DNA from 2 places in the Janthinobacterium sp. CG_23.3 genome. Region 2 is predicted to be linked to the other one. Evidence: predicted binding sites of a transcription regulator. Region 2 holds the regulator's gene; the other holds the start of a gene.

Region 1 (10,416 bases), on a different contig from region 2:
GGCTATTATCGGCATGGCGCACAGCCTGAAGCTGGGCGTGATCGCCGAGGGCGTCGAGACGGAGGCGCAACTGGCCTACCTGCGGCGCCATCGCTGCGACCAGATCCAGGGATACTATTTCAGCCCGCCGCTGCCGGTGGCGCAACTCGAGGCGCTGTTGTCCAAAGATACGCTGCTGGCCACGGCGCGGACCGAGCCACTGTGGCCGCGCCGCACCATCCTGCTGGTCGACGACGAGAGCCACGTGCTGACCGCGCTGCGGCGGCTGCTGCGCCAGGACGGCTACGAGATCCTGGCGGCGAACTCGGCCGCCGAGGGCTTCGAACTGCTGGCCTTGCACCCGGTGCAAGTGATCCTGTGCGACCAGCGCATGCCGAATATGAACGGCACGGTGTTCCTCGACCGGGTCAAGGAGATGTATCCTGACACTTTCCGAATCATTCTTTCCGGCTACGCCGACCTCGAATCGATCAAGGAAGCCATCAACTGCGGCGCCATCTACCGCTTCTACACCAAGCCGTGGGACAACAAGGACTTGCGCGAAAACATACGTGAGGCCTTCCGCCATTACTGGCTGTTGCACGGTTTGCCACCCTGCGCCTCTGGCGGCGGCGAACCGGAGGCGACCGGCAATGGCGGCGCCGATGCGGCCGCGTCGAGCTAGGCTACCGCGGATCGCTTGACGTTGACGTTGACGTTGAAGGTGCCGCCTGTAACCATTACTGTTTTGTTTGCCAGCGGCGCGCCGCCGCCAAGCGCTTCCGTCCGGCGCGATCCTGCTCCATGAGTAGAGTTTCGATGTCGTTGAACATCACATCGGGCTGCAAGAACGCGGTCGAGTAGATTTCACGCACCTCGCCGCGGGCGTCCAGCAAGAACACCTTCAGCATGTGGCTGAACAGGCGCCCCGGCCGGCCCCGGCTGTCGAGCTGCACTTGCACGCTCTGGCCGAGGCCGTCGACCAGTGGTTTCAAATGCTGCACCGACTGCGTCGTCAGGAAGTGCCACTGCAAGGTATTGCCGACGTCGGCCAGGCGCCCGGCGTAACGCCGCATGGCCTCGGGGGTGTCGTTGACAGGATCAAAAGAGAGACTGACGAAGCGCACGCGCCGCGCCAACGCCGGTTGCGCCAGCAGGCGCTGGCGCAAATCGTGCATGATGGCGTAGGCGAGCGGGCAACCGAGCGGGTCGCTGCAATACGTGTAGATAAAGCTGAGTAAGGTCACGCGCCCCTTGCTGAAGCGCGCGAAATCGGCGGCGCCGCCGGCGCTGTCGAGCACCCGGCCGTTGGGTGCCGGCTGTATCGACTGCAGCGCATAACTGCCGGCGGCCGGGGCGGTGAACAGTTGCGGCGGCGAACTTGCCGGCGCCGCCCCGGCCGCCGCGGCCACCCAGCAGCACAACAGGCCGGCGCAGCGTTTCCACAGCACCGGCACGGCCTTAGCGCGCCGCAACCATATTCGGCACCCCGCCACGGTTGGCTTCCGCGTTAAGCTTCATATGGTGCGGCCGGCCAAGTTTTTCTTTGTAGAAGTCAATTTTCCACTGTTCCTTGAGTTCATTACCGTCCCAGTTATACAGCTTTACAAACTGGTCGTCGTTGCCCAAATCCCAGTTGGCGAGCAGGCTGGTCGAAATGTAGACGCGTTTGCCGTCCCAGCTTTGGCTGACCATGTTGACGTGCTTGCCCGTGATCTTTTCATAAATCTGCACAGGCGCGCGCGGATTGCTCAAGTCAAACAAGCGGGTTTTGCCGTCCATAAAGGTATTGACCCACAGACGCTTGCCGTCAGCGGCGATGGATATATCGACCGGCAACGGAATCTGCGCCGGATCGCCAATGTTGCCCACGTCCGCGGCTTGCCAGGCCCCGGCGGCGTCCTGGTTCACCAACCACAGCTTGGAAGTCAGCGCGGTGGCGGTGATGGCCCAATTCTCCCCTTCGCGCAACGACCAGCGCACTTCCAGCGGCGCGCCGGGAACCTCCAGCACTCTTCTCGGCGTCATGGCCTTCAAATCCCACAACACCATCGTGTTGCCGAACTGCTTCATCGCGGCGGCATCCTTGATCAGTTTCCCCAGATCGGCCATGTAGTTCGTCAGCCCGGTAAAACTGGAACTCAGCAGCGCGTTCTTCTGTGGATTGACCGCCAAGTCGTAGCCGTAGCCGTCGCCGGTGCCGGCCGCGGACTTGCCCACCGGCATCGGATAGCGCGCCACGTAATCGCCCTTGTTGTTGTAGACCGCCATGCCCGTCACGCCGCCATGATCCTTGCCGGACAAGAAGCCCAATAGCATGCGCCCCGGCAAGGCATAAAAGGTGTGCGGCCCGACGAAACCGGTTTTTTGTGCCACATCCGCGATGGTGTTGACCAGCCGCGGCCTGGACGGGTCGGTTCCGATGTCAAACACGAAGATCTTGCTGTCCTCCAGGCGCCCGGCCCATAAATATTTCCTGTCGTCGGTAAAGCCCATGTGATGCGCCTCGCCGCGGCCGCCGACCGCCACCGAGGCGATTACCTTGCCGTATTTCCTCGAACGCGGATTGACGTCGATCGTCACCAGTTTGTCGGCGCCGTCGCCCATGCCCGCCACACCCAGGGTCCAGACATGCATATAGTCTTCCTGGCCCTTGATCAGATTCGTCATATAGGGCGAATTGCAGGTCTCGTCGGCGCGCGCCGCCGGCGGTGACAGCAAGGAGGCGATGTACAAACACATGGCGAGTCGGCGCGGTCTGGATATAGTTGTCTTCATGGCTTCCCTTTTAGTATAGGCAAGCCCGGCTTGCCAGGTCGGCAGCCGGGTCGATGATGCAATCCGCTCGATAGTAGACATACAACAGGTACAGCCGAATATACCCCATTTTTCACGCTTGAGCCGAACAGGGCGGCCCACCCGGCCACTGTGCAGCTTCCTTGGACGGTCGCATTGACGTGGATCGAACCAGCCTGCTCGGGCTGGCCGGGACCTACCGTTTCAGCGCGGAAAATACGTTCCCGGCGCTGCGGTCGAGGCCGCAAAAAATGCCGGACTCAGCACAAAATGAGCCCCCTGGCAAGGCTGGTTCCGCCCGTCTCATTGACGGACATCATGCGCTAGGCGGCATCGAGCGCCATATACTTTAAGCACACCGGGAGACCGGCCACCTTGATACGCTAATTGATGTCGGGAGCAAATGTGACGATTAACCGAGATGAAATTCCAGGCGCCGAAGTCGATCCGCGCGTACACTTTCTGGACCGCCTGGTTGCATTCACGCAGGAACACCGGGTCGGCCACTGGTCCGGCAGCTTCTCGCAATTCATCGAGCAGGTGCTGCCGGCTGCGCCGTGCCAATTGGCGCGCAGTTCGCACCAATACATCTGGGACATGATCCGCTGGAGCGGCTACGAGGATGATGACGGGCATTTCCGTTGCCGCCTGTTCGCCGACGAACTGTTCGGCGTGGAGGACGCGATCGACCGCGTCGCCGCCTACTTCAAGGCGGCCGCGGCCGGTTCCGAGGTCGGACGGCGTCTGCTGTTGCTGCTCGGTCCGCCGTCCGGCGGCAAGTCGACGCTGGTGATCCTGCTCAAGCGCGGCCTGGAGGAATACAGTTACACCGAGGACGGCGCGCTGTACGGCATCGCCGGCTGCCCGGTGCATGAATCGCCGCTGCACCTGGTGCCGCACACGATGCGCGCCGGCTTTCGCGACACCTACGGCGTCGAAATCATCGGCGAGGTCTGTCCGCACTGCCGCGCCCGCCTGGAACAACAGTACAGCGGCGACTTCCTGCAAATGCCGGTCGAACGCATTTACATTTCCGAGGCCGGCCGCAGCGGCATCGGCACCTACGCGCCGCACGACCCGACCACGGCCGACCTCGCCGACCTGGTCGGCTCGGTCGACCTGTCCAAGGTCGCCGAATACGGCGACGAGGGCGACCCGCGCGCCTGGTCCTGGTCCGGCGCGGTATACGCGGCCAGCCGCGGCATGCTGGAAATGATCGAGATCCTCAAGGTCAAGCGCGAGTTCCTGTATCTGCTGCTGACCCTGACGCAGGAAAAGAACGTCAAGGTCTCGCGCTTTCCGTTGATTTTCCTGGACGAAACGATACTGGCGCACACCAATCTGGCCGAGTTCCGAAAGTTCCTTCAGGAAAGCGAGAACGAGGCCTTGCTGGACCGCATGGTCATCGTGCAAGTGCCGTACACCCTCAACTACCGGGAAGAGGCGCGCATTTATCACAAGCTGATCTTGTCGGCGGCGCCGGCCTTCCGCGACGTCCACCTCGACCCGCACGTGCTGCACGCGGCGGCCGTGTTCGCCATCCTCAGCCGCATGCAGGAAGGCGAGGAAAAAGAGGCGGAACTCGTTAAAAAAGTCAGGATCTATGCTAATGAGGAGGTCGATGGTGTCAACCGGGCCGAGGCCCGGCGGGTCAAGGACAAGGACAAGGCGCCCGACGAGGGCTTGGCCGGCGTTTCGCCGCGCTTCGTCATCAACGCGCTGTCGAACGCCATCATCGCATCGAACCAGAGGAGCTTGAGCACGATGGACGTGTTGCTCGCGTTGAAGGACGGCATTGAAAGCGATGCCCGCATCGAACCCAAACGCAAGCGCAAATGGGTCGACTATCTGGTGCTCACGCGCAAGGACTTCTACAACCGCTGGGTCAAGGAAGACGTCCATAAGGCCTTGTTCGTGTCCTTCGAGCAGGAAGCACAAGATTTACTGAACAAGTATCTGGACGAGGTGGAGGCCATGCTCGACAACCGCCAAATCAAGGACCCGATCACCAGCGAGGAAAGGCGGCCCGACGAGCGTTTTCTACGCGCCGTGGAGGAAAAAATACACATTTCCGACTCCGGCAAGCAGTCGTTCCGGCAAGAGGTGGTGCGCAAGGCGATGGGGGCCTATAAACGGGGCGAAAAATTCGGGCTGGGCAGCCACATCCAGCTCAACGACGCGGTGCAGCAGTATTTGTTCGAGCAAAGGCGCGACGTGCTGCGGCTGGTCAGTTCGGCCAAGCGCCCCGACGAGGAGGTCAAGGCCAAGATTTCGGCCGTCGAGCAACGGCTGGTCGATGAATACGGCTACGACAGCCACAGCGCCCGCGAGGCGCTCAACTACGTCACCACTTTGTTGGCGCAGGAATGATCACGGGGACCTTGAAAAAAGACGCGGCGAGCGCAGTAGCTTTTTCGACGTTCCCAACAGATGAAGAGGCGCACAGTGAGCCAGACCGGAGGTAGCACGCAACACACATGGTACGACCTGTTTTCCCGCGGCGCGCGCGACTGGCTGCGGCACAACCAGAAGGTGCGCGAGGCGGTGCAGGCGCACCTGCCGGACCTGATCGCCGGCCCCGACCTGATTACGGGGCCGCAGGACCGCACCGTGCAGGTGCCGGTGCGCCTGCTAGAGCACGCCCGTTTCCGCCTGGCCGACACGCGCAGCGCGAGCGGCGCCGGCCAGGGCGAGGGCCAGCCCGGCGACGTGCTGCGCCCGGCCCAGGCGCACCCGGGCAGCGAACCGGGCCAGGACGAGGACGGCGGCGGCAATCAGGACGGCGAAGTGCGGCTGCTGCTGGAGTTTTCGATCGACGACATCATGGACTGGTTGTGGGACGAACTCAAGCTGCCGCTGCTCAAGCCGAAGCACAACACCGTCATCGACGAGCACGAACTGGTGCGCGAGGGCTGGGACAAGCGCGGCGCGCGCTCGCGTCTGGACCGGCGCCGCACCGTCAAGGAAGCCATCAAACGGCGGGCGATGCAGGACAATCCGGTCGCCTTTACCAACGAGGACCTGCGCTTCCGCCAATTGGTGATGCGACCCAAACCTAGCTCGAACGCGGTGGTGTTCTTCGTCGTCGACGTCTCGGCCAGCATGACGCAAGCCGAGCGCAAGCTCGCCAAGTCCTTCTTTTTCTTTGCCTTGCAAGGCATCCGGCGCAGCTACGCGAAGGTCGAGACCCGCTTCATCGCGCACACCACGCGGGCGTGGGAGTTTTCCGAGAACGAGTTTTTCCAGGTCACGGGCATCGGCGGCACCATCGCCTCAAGCGCCTTCCGCCTGACCCGCGAGTTAATGCGCGGAAAATACGACGGCGGCCAGTACAACGCTTATATGTTCTACGCGTCCGACGGCGAAAACTTCACCGAGGACCGCGCCGCCGCCGGCGCCGCGCTGGCCGAACTGGCCGGGGTGCTCAATTACACCGGCTACGTCGAAACGGTGCCGGGCATGCCGCGCTCGCTGGAAACGGAAATGCGGCGCCTGTGCAACGAACTGAGCCACCGCGGCTTGCCAATCTATAGCAGCGTGCTGGCCAACAGCGACGACGTCTGGCGCGCCATCCGCAAGTTTTTCGTGCACCAAATTGAACCGGAGGACGGCAAGCCATGACACACGACCCTGGCAAACTGGCCGAGTACGGCGCCCGCATCGAAGCGCTGGCCCTGGAACTGGGCCTGGATTTCTATCCTGTCGACTTTGAAATGGTGCCCACCAGCTTCATGACCGAGATCGCCGTCTACGGCCTGCCCGTCAGGATGCGGCACTGGTCGTTCGGCGTGCGCTACATCCACCAACTGGTGCACCAGCAGATGGGCAACTCGCGCATCTTCGAGGTCATGTTCCCCGGCGACCCCTGCCACGCCTACATGGTCGACAGTAACTCGCTGGCCGAGAACACCCTCGTCACCGCGCACGTGCTGGGCCACGCCGACTTTGCCAAGAACAACCAGTTGTTCAACCGCTTCATGGCGATGGCCGGCGGCCAGATCCTGGAACAGAGCGCGGCCAGGGCGCACCGCATTGAAATGGCCCTGTCGCGCCACGGCCAGGAACGCGTCGAGGCGGTGCTGGACGCGGCGCTGGCGCTCGAACCGCACATCGACGTCAACGCCGCGCTGCACCGCACGCCCTATCCGAGCGTCGCGCAAGCCAAGCCGGAGGTGCTGCCGGGACCGTTCCGCCAGCGCTACCAAAACCTGCCGGGTGAAAAAACGGCGGGCGCGCCGCCCGCGCTAACGCAACGTCCGGCCATCCCGCCGCAGCCGGAATACGACTTGCTGTGGTTCATTTCACAGTACGCGCCCGAACTCGACGACTGGGAGCGCGATATCTTCCTGGCCGTGCGCGAGGAAGCCTTCTACTTCTATCCGGTCTACGCCTGCCAGATCATGAACGAGGGCTGGGCCTCGTACTGGCACGCGCGGCTGCTGCGCGAAGCGGATTTTTTGCCGCACGATCTCTATCTGTCGGCGATCAAGTCGCATTCGGACGTGGTGCGCCCGTATGCCGGCGAGCGCCAATTGGCGCTGTCGGTCAACCCCTACCACCTCGGATTTTCACTTTGGGAACGCATCATTGAGCGCGACGGCGTGGCGGCGGCGCGGAAAATCTGCCGCGAGGAGGACGACTTCGGCTTTATCCGCAACTACCTGGACGAGGAAATGGTCGAACAACTCGACCTGTTCGTCTACGAAAGCCGCAAGGACGGCGAAACGCGCATCGTCAACCGCGACATCCATGCGATCCGCGAAGCGATACTGGGTGGGAAATACAACTACGGCGCGCCCTGCATCGCCGCCACCCAGTTGCAGGACGACGGCAGCCTGGTGCTGCGGCACGACCACCAGCGCGACGGCCGCGGGCTTGAATTAAGCCAGGCCGAGCGGGTTATGGAATACGTCGGCAAGGTATGGCGCCGCCCGGTGACCTTGCACACGGTCGACTTCCGCGGGCTGTCGCGCACCGTCACACACAAGGGCCGGCCCGAGAATTTCGTTTGAGCCCCCCCTTGCAGGATAGCCCGAAGGGTCGGCGGCCTTATGTGAGGTGAAACAAAACGGTGAACTAGGCAGTGACCAGGCCAAACGGACGTCGCCTTCGCCCCGCTGCAAGCTCACTTCGGATAAGCGGGTTTTCCCATTAAAACGGTTGTGTACAACTATGCATAGCCGTTCCATTGCACCTCAAACCCCGATATTGCCGCTACGAGCGAACCGGCGATACCGAACCGGGTCCCGCCGCGAGGCGCCCGACATACCAGTCCATCGCCTCGTGCAAACCGCGCTCGAGGTCGTGCGTCGGCGAAAACCCCAGCAGGCGCACCGCTTTCGCAATGTCCGCCTGGGAATGGCGCACGTCGCCGGCGCGAAACTCGGCATGGTCCGCGGCGTGTTCTTGCAGGTGCGGAAAGCGCCCGAGCAACAGCGCGCGCATCATCTGGTACAAGTCGTTGAGGCTGGTGCGGGCGTTCAGCGCGACGTTGTAGACCTGGTTGACGGCGGCCGGGTCCCTGCTCAGCGCGGCCAGCAGGTTCGCCTGCACGGCGTTGGCGACGTAGCAGAAGTCCCGGCTGGTTTCGCCGTCGCCGTTGATGACGACGCGGCCGTCGCCGATCAGCGCGGCGGCCCACTGCGGGATCACGGCGGCGTAGGCGCCCTGCGGGTCCTGGCGCGGTCCGAACACGTTAAAGTAGCGCAAACCGATCGCCTCCAGATTGTAGCAGCGCGCAAACACGTCGGCGTACAGCTCGTTGGCGTACTTGGTCAGCGCGTACGGCGACAACGGCTTGCCGATGCGCCCTTCGACCTTTGGCAGCCCGGCGTGGTCGCCGTAGGTGGCGCTCGAGGCGGCGTAGACGAAGCGCTTGACGCCGGCGTCGCGCGCCGCCGCCAGCATCGCCACAAAGCCACTGACGTTGATGTCGTGGCACAGCAGCGGCTCGGCGATCGAGCGCGACACCGAGCCGAGCGCGGCCTGGTGCAGCACGTAATCGACGCCCTGGCAAGCCTGCAGGCAACTGCCCTGGCTGCGGATGTCGGCTTCGATGAAGCGGAACTGGCTCCAGGCGTCTTCGCCGACCGCCTCGCGCACCTGCTCCAGGTTGTGCCGGTAGCCGGTGAGGAAATTGTCCAGGCCGGTGACCCGCTGCCCCAGCCCAAGCAGGTGCTCGAGCAGGTTCGAGCCGATGAAGCCCGCCACGCCGGTGATCAGCCAGTGGTAGGAGCGCTGTTGCAAATGGGCGCGGACGACCTGGTAGGGGGTGCGCGCGTCCGCGCTCAGTTCGGCGCCCATTACAGCCTCCACACGTTCAGGCCGGAGCCGCGCAGCGCCTGAAAATCGAAGTGCGACTTGACGTCGATGAAGCAGCCGCTGGCGCTGACCTTGGCAAGGTAGTCGCCGAGCGGGCGCGCCGTCAACTGGCGGTGCGACACCGCGCTGATCAGCGACTCGGCGCGCGGCAGCTGGTCCCAGCTCTCAAGCGTGATGCCGTACTCCTCCAGCGCTTCGCGCGGGTCGGCCACCGGATCGTGCACATGCACGTGCAAGCCGTACGATTGCAATTCATGGATCATGTCGACCACCTTCGAGTTGCGCAGGTCCGGACAGTTTTCCTTGAACGTCAGGCCCAGCACGTTGACGCACGAGCCCTTCAGCTTGAAGCCGGCGCGCACCATTTCCTTGACGGTTTTTTCGGCGACGAACTTGGCCATGCCGTCGTTGATGCGGCGCCCTGCCAGGATCACCTGCGGGTGGTAGCCGAGCATTTCCGCCTTGTGGGTCAGGTAATACGGATCGACGCCGATACAGTGGCCGCCGACCAGGCCGGGCCGGAACGGCATGAAGTTCCATTTGGTGCCGGCCGCCTCGAGCACGTCGAGCGTGTCGATGCCGATACGGTCGAAAATCAACGCCAGTTCGTTCATCAGCGCGATGTTCAGGTCGCGCTGGGTGTTTTCAATCACCTTCGCCGCCTCGGCGACGCGGATGCTGGCGGCGCGGTGTACGCCGGCTTCGACCACGCCCTCGTACAGTGCGGCAACCTTCTCCAGCGTCGCGGCGTCGTCGCCCGAGACCACCTTGGGAATGCTCGCCAGCGTGTGCTCCTTGTCGCCGGGGTTGATGCGCTCGGGCGAAAAACCGACGTGGAAATCCTCCTTCCAGCGCATGCCGGAAAACTTCTCCATGATCGGAATGCAGATTTCCTCGGTGGCGCCGGGGTACACGGTCGATTCGAACACCACGATGACGCCGCGCTTCATATGGCGCCCCACCGTTTCGCTGGCGCCCGTCAGCGCCGAGAAGTCGGGCTGGTGGGCGCTGTCGACCGGCGTCGGCACGGCGACGATGATAATATCGGCCTGCATCAGCGCGGCCGGGTCGCAGCCGACGCTAAGGCCGGTGGCGGCGCGCATCTGCTCGTCGCTCAACTCGCCGGTCGGGTCGACGCCGCGGCGATAACTCGCCACTTTGCGTTCCGACAAGTCGAATCCGATGGTGCGCTGGCGCGTTCCGAAAGCAACGGCGAGCGACAAGCCGACATAACCGAGTCCCACCACAGCAAGCACATCCATAGTATCCACCCAACGGTCGTTAAATCGGAACGGCGCCGACGCCGATGACGCGGCGCGG
Region 2 (10,416 bases):
GCGACGGCATCAACGACGCCGCCGTGCTGAGCGCCGCCGACGTTTCATTCGCGATGGGTTCGGGCGCCGCGCTGGCCCAGGCGCACGCCGACACGGTGCTGCTGTCGGGCCGGTTGTCGTCGGTGGCCGAAACGGCGCGCGCCGCCGCCGCGACCATGGCGGTGATCCGCCAAAACTTGGCCTGGGCCACGCTGTACAATCTGCTGGCGATCCCGGCCGCCGCGCTGGGCTATCTGAACCCCTGGCTGTCGGGGCTGGGCATGGCGCTCAGCTCGGCCGTCGTCATTGCCAACGCGCTGCGCTTGCGCCGGAACTGAGCATGGAAGCCCTCTACCTCCTGATCCCCGTCAGCATCGCCACCGTGTTCGTTGCGCTGTGGGTGTTTTTCAAGGCCTCCGACGGCGGCCAATTCGACGACCTGGTCGGCCCCGGCCTGCGCGTGCTGCAGGACGACGACAGCGGCGCCGCCGCCAACGCACAGGAAGCGCTAAACACGCGGGAATAGCAAGAAACGCCGCGCCAGTGAGCGCCGCGCCAGACGTTTGCGCCCGCGTTTGCGGTAAACCCGCCGCGCTTACCCGGCCTGCGCCCGGAACACCTGATCCAGCGTGGCAGCGTCCACAAAGTCCTCGGACCACACCAGCAGTTCGGCCCAGGTAGCTTGTTCAAGGCGCCGTTGCACAGGATCGGGCAAGGCGCCGAAGCGCCGCCGCAACTGCTGCGTCAGCGCCTCGCGCAATCCCTCCTGCCGTCCCTCCTGCCGTCCCTCCTGCCGTCCTTCCTGCCGTCCCTCCCGCAGTCCTTCCCGCAGTCCTTCCCGCAGACCTCGCTTGAGGCCGCGCTCCAGGCCGATACGCTCAAAGGATGAAATATAAGGCATAGCCCGACTCCTTTCGAATTTCTCGATGCGGCGCCATAACTCGTGCTCCAGTGGTTGAGGCAGGCGCATTAACCAGTCGATCACCACGGTCAGGTCAATGATAATCCTCCTGTCCCGATTTTGCAGCAGGAGCCGTTCGAGTATGAACCACTTCGCGGCCGCGCGGCGGACGTCGTCGCCCTTGGTTTCGCGGGTGGCGAGGTAGGCCGCCGTCACCAGCGCGAACGGGTTCGGGTCGTCCAGCAACTGTTCGGCGCGTCCGGCGAAATCGTCCAGTTTAACAACGGGAAATTGAATCCCCACCGTGCAGCCGAGCAACTGGTAGCCGAAGCTGTCGGGTTTCCAGCCGGCGTTGCCGTCGGCCAGCAGCGCCATGCTGGCGACGGGCCGGCGGTAGCGGTCGAAAATGCGGTAGTTGTAGGTAAACATGCGCTCGGCGAAACGGCTGTCGCGCCGACCCTGCACTTCCAAATGCACCAGCACCCACTGCGGCGCCCCGCCCTTCAGGGTGACCTCGACCAGTTTGTCGGCCAGGCGCTTCCCCAGTTCGGCGTCGTGCGCCACCTGCGCCAATTCCTGCTCGAGGAAGCGCTGCGGGCGCGACCAGTCGATCTCGGCGTGGGCGCGGGGAAAATAGAAGGCCATGAAGTCCGCAAAATACCGGGTCACGGCGTCCTTCCAGGGCGTGTCGTAGTCGTCGTTCGGCGTGCTCATGAGCTAGTGTAGCGAAGCGCGGCGGCGGCGCCACCGCCGCGCGCAAACACCGGCGACATGCACCGGCCGGCCCCAACGCCCCACGTATCGGGGTCGTGGTAGCGCGCCCCCGCGTTAGTGCCTATCTGCAATTGATCTGGTGAATTTTGATCCACATCAAAGTTTTTTGATGGTCGAACCCGTACTCTTTGATGCACTACATCATCAAAGCAATCCCGGGAGAGCACGAGTGGACCATTCACTGAACTACAACTACAAGATCGTCAAGCAATTCGCGATCGCCACCGTAGTCTGGGGCATCGTCGGCATGCTGGTTGGCGTCATCATCGCCGCCCAACTGGCATGGCCGGCGCTGAACCTGGACATACCCTGGCTGACCTACGGCCGGCTGCGGCCGCTGCACACCAACGCCGTGATTTTCGCCTTCGGCATCTGCGGCCTGTTCGCCACCTCGTACTACGTGGTGCAGCGCACCTGCCAGGTGCGGCTGTTCTCCGACAAGCTGGCCGCGTTCACCTTCTGGGGCTGGCAGGCGGTGATCCTGTCGGCCGTGGTCACCCTGCCGATGGGCTTCACCCGCGGCAAGGAATACGCCGAACTGGAATGGCCGATCGCCATCCTCATCGCCGTGGTCTGGATCGCCTACGCGGTGGTGTTCTTCGGCACCCTGCTCAAGCGCAAGGTGGCCCACATCTACGTCGCCAACTGGTTCTTCGGCGCCTACATCATCGCCGTCACGCTGCTGCACGTGGTCAACGCCGCGGCGATGCCGGCGTCGCTGTGGAAATCCTACTCGGCCTACTCGGGCGTGCAGGACGCGATGATACAGTGGTGGTACGGCCACAACGCGGTCGGCTTCATCCTCACCGCCGGCTACCTCGGCATGGTTTACTACTTCATCCCGAAACAGGCCGAGCGCCCGGTGTATTCGTACCGCCTGTCGATCGTCCACTTCTGGGCGCTGATCTTCACCTACATGTGGGCCGGCCCGCACCATCTGCACTACACCGCCTTGCCCGACTGGACCCAGTCGATCGGCATGGTGTTTTCGCTGATCCTGTTGGCGCCGTCGTGGGGCGGCATGATCAACGGCATGATGACCTTGTCGGGCGCCTGGCACAAGCTGCGCACCGACCCGATCCTGAAGTTCCTGATCGTCTCGCTGTCGTTCTACGGCATCGCCACCTTCGAGGGGCCGATGATGTCGATCAAGACCATCAACTCGCTGTCGCACTACACCGACTGGGGCATCGCCCACGTCCACGGCGGCGCCCTGGGCTGGGTCGGCTTCATCACGATGGGCTCGATCTACTACCTGTTGCCGCGCCTGGCCGGCCGGACCAGGATGTACAGCACCCGCCTGATCGACATGCACTTCTGGGTCGCCACCATCGGCATCGTGCTGTACATCGCGGCGATGTGGATCGCCGGCGTGATGCAGGGCCTGATGTGGCGCGCGGTCAACCCCGACGGCACCCTGACCTACACCTTCGTCGAGGGGGTCAAGGCGACCTATCCGTACTACGTGGTGCGCTTCGGCGGCGGCTTGCTGTACCTGAGCGGCATGCTGTTGATGGGCTACAACACCTACATGACCCTGCGCGGCCGCCAATCGGTGACGGCGCGCATTCCCGCGCTGGCCGCGGCCCACGCCTGATTCGGAGTGAGCGATGAAATTTTCACATGAATGGATTGAGAAGAACCCCTGGCTGCTGATCGCGCTGGTGACGCTGGTGGTCAGCGTCGGCGGCCTGGTCGAGATCGTCCCGCTGTTCTTCCAGAAGTCGACCACCGAGCCGATCGCCGGCCTCAAGCCGTACACGCCGCTGCGCCTGGCCGGGCGCGACATCTACGTGCGCGAGGGCTGCTACAACTGCCACTCGCAGATGATCCGGCCGTTCCGCGCCGAAACCGAACGCTACGGCCACTACTCGGTCGCCGGCGAGTTCGTCTACGACCGGCCGTTCCAGTGGGGTTCGAAACGCACCGGCCCCGACCTGGCGCGGGTGGGCGGGCGCTACAGCGACGAATGGCACAAAACCCATTTGAACAAGCCGCGCGACCTGGTGCCCGAGTCGAACATGCCGAACTATCCATGGCTGGCGAAAACCGCCCTGGTGCCGGCCGAGATCGCGCCGAAAATGCGCGCGCTGAAACGCCTGGGCGACCCGTACAGCGAGGCCGAGATCGCCGCCGCGCCGGCCGCGCTGGTGGACAAGACCGAAGAAGACGCCCTGATCGCCTATCTGCAGGGCCTGGGCACATTAATCAAGACAAGGAACTAGCATGGCAATCGAGAACCTCTTTGACAGCGCCAGCAGCGTCATGACGGTGGTTTCCTTCACCACCTTCCTGGGCATCCTGTGGTGGACCTTCGTGACCCGGCGCAGCAGCGACTTCGACAGCGCCGCGCAACTGCCGTTCGCCGACGACGCCGCCGACATCGTCGTGGGGGAGGGCGGCCATGTCTGACTTCACCAGCGGTTTCTGGAACATCTACATCGTCGTGCTGTCGCTGCTGGGCATCTTCGGCTGCGGCGTGCTGCTGTACTCGCAGTCGACCCACAAGGTCGGCGCGCTGAAGGACCACGACGGCCCGGTCGGTACCACCGGCCACATCTGGGACGAGGACTTGACCGAGCTGAACACGCCGATGCCGCGCTGGTGGATGTGGTTGTTCTACATCACCATCGTGTTCGCGCTGGCCTACCTGTTCCTCTACCCGGGCCTGGGCACCTACGCCGGCAAGCTGGGCTGGAAGTCCAGCGGCCAGTACCAGGGCGAGCTGGACAAGGCCGACGCCGACTACGGCCCCCTGTTCAAGCAATTCCTCGGACAGGACCTGAAGACGGTGGCGGCCAACCCGACCGCGCACGCCGTCGGCGAGCGGCTGTTCCTGACCTACTGCGCGCAATGCCACGGCTCGGACGCGCGCGGCAACAAGGGCTTTCCGAACCTGACCGACAAGGATTGGTTGTACGGCGGCACGCCGGAGATCATCAAGACCACCATCCTGCACGGGCGCAACGGCCAGATGCCGCCGATGGGCGCGGCGCTGGGCAGCGACAAGGACGTGGAAAACGTCGCCCACTACGTGCTGAGCCTGTCCGGCTCGACCGCCGACCCGATCAAGGTGGTGTTCGGCAAAAACAAGTTCGGCGCCTGCATGGCCTGCCACAACGCCGGCGGCACCGGCAACCAGGCGCTGGGCGCGCCCAACCTGAGCGACAAGATCTGGCTGTACGGCGGCAGCGCCGACACCGTCATGGAAACCATCCGCAAGGGCCGCAGCAACGCCATGCCGGCGTTCGACGACTTCCTCGGCGAGGCCAAGGTACATGTGCTGGCATCGTACGTGTGGAGCCTGTCGAACCCGCAACCTTGATAGGCGAGCAGCCATGAGCGATCCCGCCCCCCAAGTGATCAAGATGTACGCGGCCCGCGAGGAGATTTATCCGCGCGAGGCGAAGGGCCGCTATGCCAGCCTGCGCTGGGTCTGCGTCTGGCTGACCCAGCTGATGTTCTACGGCTTGCCGTGGCTCAGCTGGAACGGCCGCCAGGCCCTGCTGTTCGACCTCGGCACGCGCAAGTTCTATATCCTCGGCGTGGTGCTGTGGCCGCAGGACTTCATCTACCTGGCGGCGCTGCTGATCATCTGCGCCTACCTGCTGTTCCTGGTGACGGCGATCGCCGGGCGGGTCTGGTGCGGCTTCGCCTGCCCGCAAACGGTGTACACCGAAATCTTCCTGTGGATCGAGCGCCGCATCGAGGGCACGCGCAGCGCCCGCATGCTGCTCGACAAGCAGGGGCCGTCGCTGCGCAAGGCGGCCAAGAAAACCGCCAAGCACCTGGCCTGGGGCGCGGTGGCGCTGTGGACCGGCTTCACCTTCGTCGGCTATTTCACGCCCATCCACACGCTGGCGCACGAGGTGGCCACGCTCAGCTTCGGGCCGTGGGAATGGTTCTGGGTGCTGTTCTACGCGCTGGCCACCTACGGCAACGCCGGCTGGCTGCGCGAGCAGGTCTGCAAATACATGTGCCCGTACGCCCGCTTCCAGAGCGCGATGTTCGACCAGGACACGCTGATCATCACCTACGACGTCAAGCGCGGCGAGCCGCGCGGCGCGCTCAACAAGAAGGCCACGCCGGCCGTCGCCGCCAAGACGGGCGACTGTATCGACTGCACCCTGTGCGTGCAGGTGTGCCCGACCGGCATCGACATCCGCCAGGGCCTGCAGTACGAATGCATCGGCTGCGCCGCCTGCGTCGACGCCTGCAACACGGTGATGGACAAGATCGACCGCCCGCGCGGCCTGATCCGCTACAGCACCGACCACGCGCTGGCCAACAATTTCAGCGTCGAGCAGATCCGCCAGCGCGCGCTGCGCCCGCGCGTGCTGATCTACACGGCGATCCTGGCCGTCATCACCGCCGCCGTGGTCGGCTCGCTGGCGCTGCGCACGCCGCTCAAGCTGGACGTGATCCGCGACCGCGGCGCGATGGGGCGCGAAGTCGAGGACGGCATGGTCGAAAACGTCTACCGCCTGCAGATCATGAACACCGCGGAGACGCCGCACCGCTACAAGGTGAAGGTGTCGGGCCTGCCGAGCCTGGCGCTGGTCACGCCCGACGAGGTCAGCGTCGGCGCCACCGAAACGCTGGCGCTGCCGGTGCGCCTGCGCGCCGCCCACGGCGCCGGGGCCAAGGGTTCCAACCAGATCGCCATCGAGTTGACGGCGCTCGACGACCCAAGCCTGCACGTGATGGAAAAAGCGGTGTTCTTTGTGCCGCGCTAAGCAATAAAGGAGAAACCATGTCGAACGTATTGCCATTGCGCCCCCTGGCGCCGGCCGAACGCCCCTGGTACACGCACCGCTGGCCGTGGTTGCTGATGCTCGGCCCCTTCATCGTCATAGTGGCCGGCAGCTACACCGGCTACCTGGCGTTTTCGCGCCAGGACGCGCTGGTGGTGGGCGACTACTACAAGAAGGGCAAGGCGATCAACCAGGACTTGCGGCGCGACCGCGCGGCCAGCGCGCTGGGGCTGACGGCGGCGCTGCGCTACGACGCCGCCAACGCCGTGCTGGTGGGCAAGATCGACAGCCACGGCCTGCCCTACAGCGCGCCGCTGCTGCTGCACCTGGCCCATGCGACGCAACCGGAGAAGGACATCAAACTGGCGGTCCAGCCCGACGCGCAAGGCAACTTCAGCGCGCCGCTGGCGCTGTTCGAGCGCAGCCGCTGGCAAGTGCTGGCGGAAAACGCCCGGCGCGACTGGCGCCTGGATGGCAGTTGGACCTGGCCGACGCAGCGCGCCGTGGCGCTGCGCAGCGATTGATGGGATTGCCGCAGGTCGGTTAGCCCAGCTCCGTTACACGGCGTGGGCCAGCCGACCGGCGTCGCCGGCGGCTTAGGCGCAAGCCTCCGGCGTACCGGCGGTAATCGCCTTCAGCATGGCCGGATTAAGGATTTCAATTTCGCGGTTGCTGACGCGCAGCCAGCCTTCCTTCTTAAACTTCGACAACAGCCGGCTGATGCTCTCGATGGTCAGCCCCAGGTAGTTGCCGATTTCCTCGCGCGACATGCGCAGCTGGAACGTGACGCTCGAATAGCCGCGCGCCTCGTAGCGCGAGCCCAGGTTGACGATGAAGGCGGCGAAGCGCTGGGTCGCCTGCATATTACCCAGCAACAGCATGACGCTTTGCTCGCGCGTGATCTCCTGGCTCATCATGCGGTGGAAATGGCGCAGCAGCGTCGGCATCTCGCCGAGCAGCTGTTCAAGGCTGGAAAACGGGATTTCGCACACCTCGCTGTCTTCCAGCGCCACCGCGTTGCAATGGTGGCGGTCGGCGCTGATCGCGTCCATGCCGAGCAGCTCGCCGGCCATCTGGAAGCCGGTGATCTGCTCCTCGCCGCCGGCGTTGATCTGGTAGGTCTTGAAATGGCCGAGGCGGATCGCGTACAGGTTGACGAACGGGTCGCCGATGCGGAACAGCGTGGCGCCGCGCGGCACCTTGCGGCGCCGGCCGATGATCTGGTCGAGCCGGTCCATATCGCCCATGTCCAGGCCCATCGGCAGGCACAACTGGTGCATGCTGCAGGTGGAGCAGCGCGCGCGCAACACCTCCACGGGAACGCGGGGCAGGGTCAGGGCGGGCAGTTCTGTGAGCATAGCGGGATATACCTATTCGGAGGCTGTCATGGAGTTTATCGCATCCCGACGTTACCAAGTGGCAATAGCCCACTAAACGACCCGGGGTTGGTCGATTTAATTATATGGCAACTACGCCGGGGCGGCCGCTCCCGACGCCAGGCGCCCGCCTCAGCCCACCAGATACTCGCGCGCCAGCAGCCGGGCGCAGTGCAGCCGGCTCTTGGCGGCGGCCGCCGTCAGGCCGAGCAGGGCGGCGATTTCGGCGATGCTCAGCTCGGCGAAATCGCGCAACAGGATCATGTGCAGATAATCGGCCGGCAGCGATTCGAGCGCGTTCACCAGGTCCAGCCGCAGGCCGGCCGTGTCCTGCGCGGCCAGCCAGCGTTCGGCGCGCTCGTCGTCGTAGGGAGCGTGGCGCAGCGCCAGACGGGCCAGCTTGCGGCACTCGTGCCGCACCACCTTGAACAACCAGCCGGAGAACGCCGCCAGCAGGCGCACCGAGCCGAGCCGGCGCGACAGCACCAACAAGGCCTCCTGGACGGCGTCGTCGACGTCGCTGAGCAGGCAGGAGCGCCGGGCGTAGCGGCGGATGTCGGGCTGGCACAGCCGCAGCAACTGCGCCAGCGCGGCGGGATCGCCGCCGTGGGCGGCGTCCAGCACCGGTCGGTGTTGCTCAGCGAGCGTCATCGGCGCGGCCGGCGCGGTCCAGGCGGCGCCCGAGCAGCGCGCACATCGGACAGAAACCGAACAGCCCGGAGGCGACGAGGCCGGCGCCGCCGAGCGCGAGGCCGACGCCGGCCGCGCCGCCAAGCGCGAGCACGCCGAAGGCGATCGCCAGCAGGCCGGCGACGGCGCGCAAGAGCCGCTCCCAACCCGGTACATTTTTCATATAGAACATATTTTTCCCTTTCGACGGTGGCGAGGACATCCCTCGGCTACTAAGAGGCGGGCCGCGGCGGTTTCGATTCGCCGAAAGAAAAATATACTGGCGCCGCGCCATTCTACCCGCTGGCGCGGCGCCCGGCATCGCGAGCCGCGGGCCGATCCGCGGCAGCGCCTTCGGCGAGGCGGTCGGCCGGCGGCGGTGGCGCCGGTGATCCTGGCGGCCGCCGCGCGGCAGGGTAGTGCTTGCTAAGTATCCTTATTGATAGCACAATTCCCGGGCGGCCTGAATGCCCGCGCGGGCGTCCATAAAGGAAAGCAATGAAGCCACTCGGGATCAAAGCGAAAGTCGCCCTGGCAACGAGCCTGACGTCGATTCTCATGATCGCGCTGGTCACCGTGGCCCAGATGCAGCGCATGCGCGAGGACTTCACCGGGGTCTTGCTGGCGCAGCAGAACGCGCTGGTGCGCAGTACCGCGACCGAACTCGACGACAAGTTGCAGATCCTCCTCGACGTCGTCGGCGCCAGCGCCAGGCAGCAGCCGCCCGAGCTGATGGATTCGCCGGAGAAGCTCAGGGCCCACTACGCGACGCGGGCGGTGCTGACGCTGTTCGACGACGTGCTGGTGCTCGACGCCCGCGGCCGCCTGATCGCCGACGTGCCGGCGGTGCCGGGACGGGCCGGCACGGACGCCTCCGACCGGGCCTTTTTCAAAACCGTGCTGCGCACGCGCCGGCCGATGATCGCCGAACCGGTGCTCGGCAAGACCAGCAAGCAACCCATCGTGCAATTCGTCGCCCCGGTGCTGGACGCGCGCGGCGAAGTGGTCGGCATGCTGATCGGCGTGCTGCGCCTGTACAAGGACAACGTGCTGGGCCGGCTGCGCAGCGCCAAGGTCGGCAAGAGCGGCTATTACTTCGCCATCACGCGCGGCGCGGTGCCGCTGTACGTGCTACACCCGGACGCCAGCCGGCTGCTGCAGCCGCGCGCGGCCAACGCCAACGCGCTCACCACGCGCGCGCTGAAGGAGGACGGGGCGGACTCGGCGGTCAGCAGCAACAGCCAGGGCGTGGCAATGATCTACAGTTTCAAGACGCTGAAGTCGGCCGACTGGACGCTGGGCGCCGCGTTGCCGCTGCGCGACGCCTTCGAGCCGCTCGACGGCGCCTTGTACCGGCTGGCGGCGTGGAGCGCCTTCGCCTCGCTGCTGGCGGCCGCCGCGCTCGGCTGGCTGACGCTGCGCCTGCTGTCGCCGCTGGTGCGGCTGCGCGACGCCATCCGCGGCCTGCGCGCCGACGCCAGCCAGTTCGTGCCGATCGGCGTGGCCAAGCACGACGAAATCGGCGAGCTGACGATGGCCTTCAACGAGTTGATGAGCGCGCGGCAGGCGGCCGACGCGCGCCTGCAAAGCCTGATCGAATTCGCGCCGAACGCGATGGTCGTCGTCGGCGCCGACGGCCGCGTCGAAACCTTCAACCGCCAGGCCGAGCGCTACTTCGGCTACCGCCGCGACGAGATCGTCGGCCAGGCGGTGGAAACGCTGATGCCGGCGCGCTACCGGGCCCGCCACGCCAACGCCCGCAAGGGCTTCCTCGACACCCGCCTGAGCGCCGAGCCGCGCGTGATGGGGCGCGGCCAGGCGCTGTTCGGCCTGCGCCGGGACGGCAGCGAATTCCCGCTCGAGGTCAGCCTGAGCGCGGTGCAAACCGACCAGGGCACCAAGGTGCTGGCGGTGATCGCCGAAATCGCCGAGCGGCTGCGCCTGCAGGTCGAGGTGCAGGCCC

The links. Region 2 encodes FNR, which switches genes on or off when oxygen is low (the NO sensors DNR and NnrR bind a similar motif). Its sites were predicted from a motif close to TTGATNNNNATCAA; they were not measured.
Region 1: a site for FNR is predicted at 2,932-2,945, ahead of ACFDR9_RS11620 (serine protein kinase). Genes of this name have one in related genera too.

Annotation. Positions count from the first base shown of each region.
Region 1 covers NZ_JBJXIB010000039.1:17,880-28,295, reverse strand. Annotated here, with positions in the region: gene ACFDR9_RS11635 (EAL domain-containing protein) at 1-664, shown strand, start outside; gene ACFDR9_RS11630 (SCO family protein) at 720-1,454, opposite strand; gene ACFDR9_RS11625 (selenium-binding protein SBP56-related protein) at 1,441-2,757, opposite strand; gene ACFDR9_RS11620 (serine protein kinase) at 3,181-5,145, shown strand; gene ACFDR9_RS11615 (DUF444 family protein) at 5,221-6,396, shown strand; gene ACFDR9_RS11610 (SpoVR family protein) at 6,393-7,787, shown strand; gene ACFDR9_RS11605 (SDR family oxidoreductase) at 7,990-9,078, opposite strand; gene ACFDR9_RS11600 (nucleotide sugar dehydrogenase) at 9,078-10,358, opposite strand.
Region 2 covers NZ_JBJXIB010000018.1:24,231-34,646, reverse strand. Annotated here, with positions in the region: gene ACFDR9_RS07155 (heavy metal translocating P-type ATPase) at 1-317, shown strand, start outside; gene ccoS (cbb3-type cytochrome oxidase assembly protein CcoS) at 320-505, shown strand; gene ACFDR9_RS07145 (Rpn family recombination-promoting nuclease/putative transposase) at 575-1,594, opposite strand; gene ccoN (cytochrome-c oxidase, cbb3-type subunit I) at 1,824-3,251, shown strand; gene ccoO (cytochrome-c oxidase, cbb3-type subunit II) at 3,265-3,879, shown strand; gene ACFDR9_RS07130 (cbb3-type cytochrome c oxidase subunit 3) at 3,881-4,066, shown strand; gene ccoP (cytochrome-c oxidase, cbb3-type subunit III) at 4,059-4,979, shown strand; gene ccoG (cytochrome c oxidase accessory protein CcoG) at 4,993-6,390, shown strand; gene ACFDR9_RS07115 (FixH family protein) at 6,408-6,932, shown strand; gene fnr (fumarate/nitrate reduction transcriptional regulator Fnr) at 7,005-7,766, opposite strand; gene ACFDR9_RS07105 (sigma-70 family RNA polymerase sigma factor) at 7,917-8,435, opposite strand; gene ACFDR9_RS07100 (DUF2892 domain-containing protein) at 8,422-8,646, opposite strand; gene ACFDR9_RS07095 (response regulator) at 8,952-10,416, shown strand, end outside.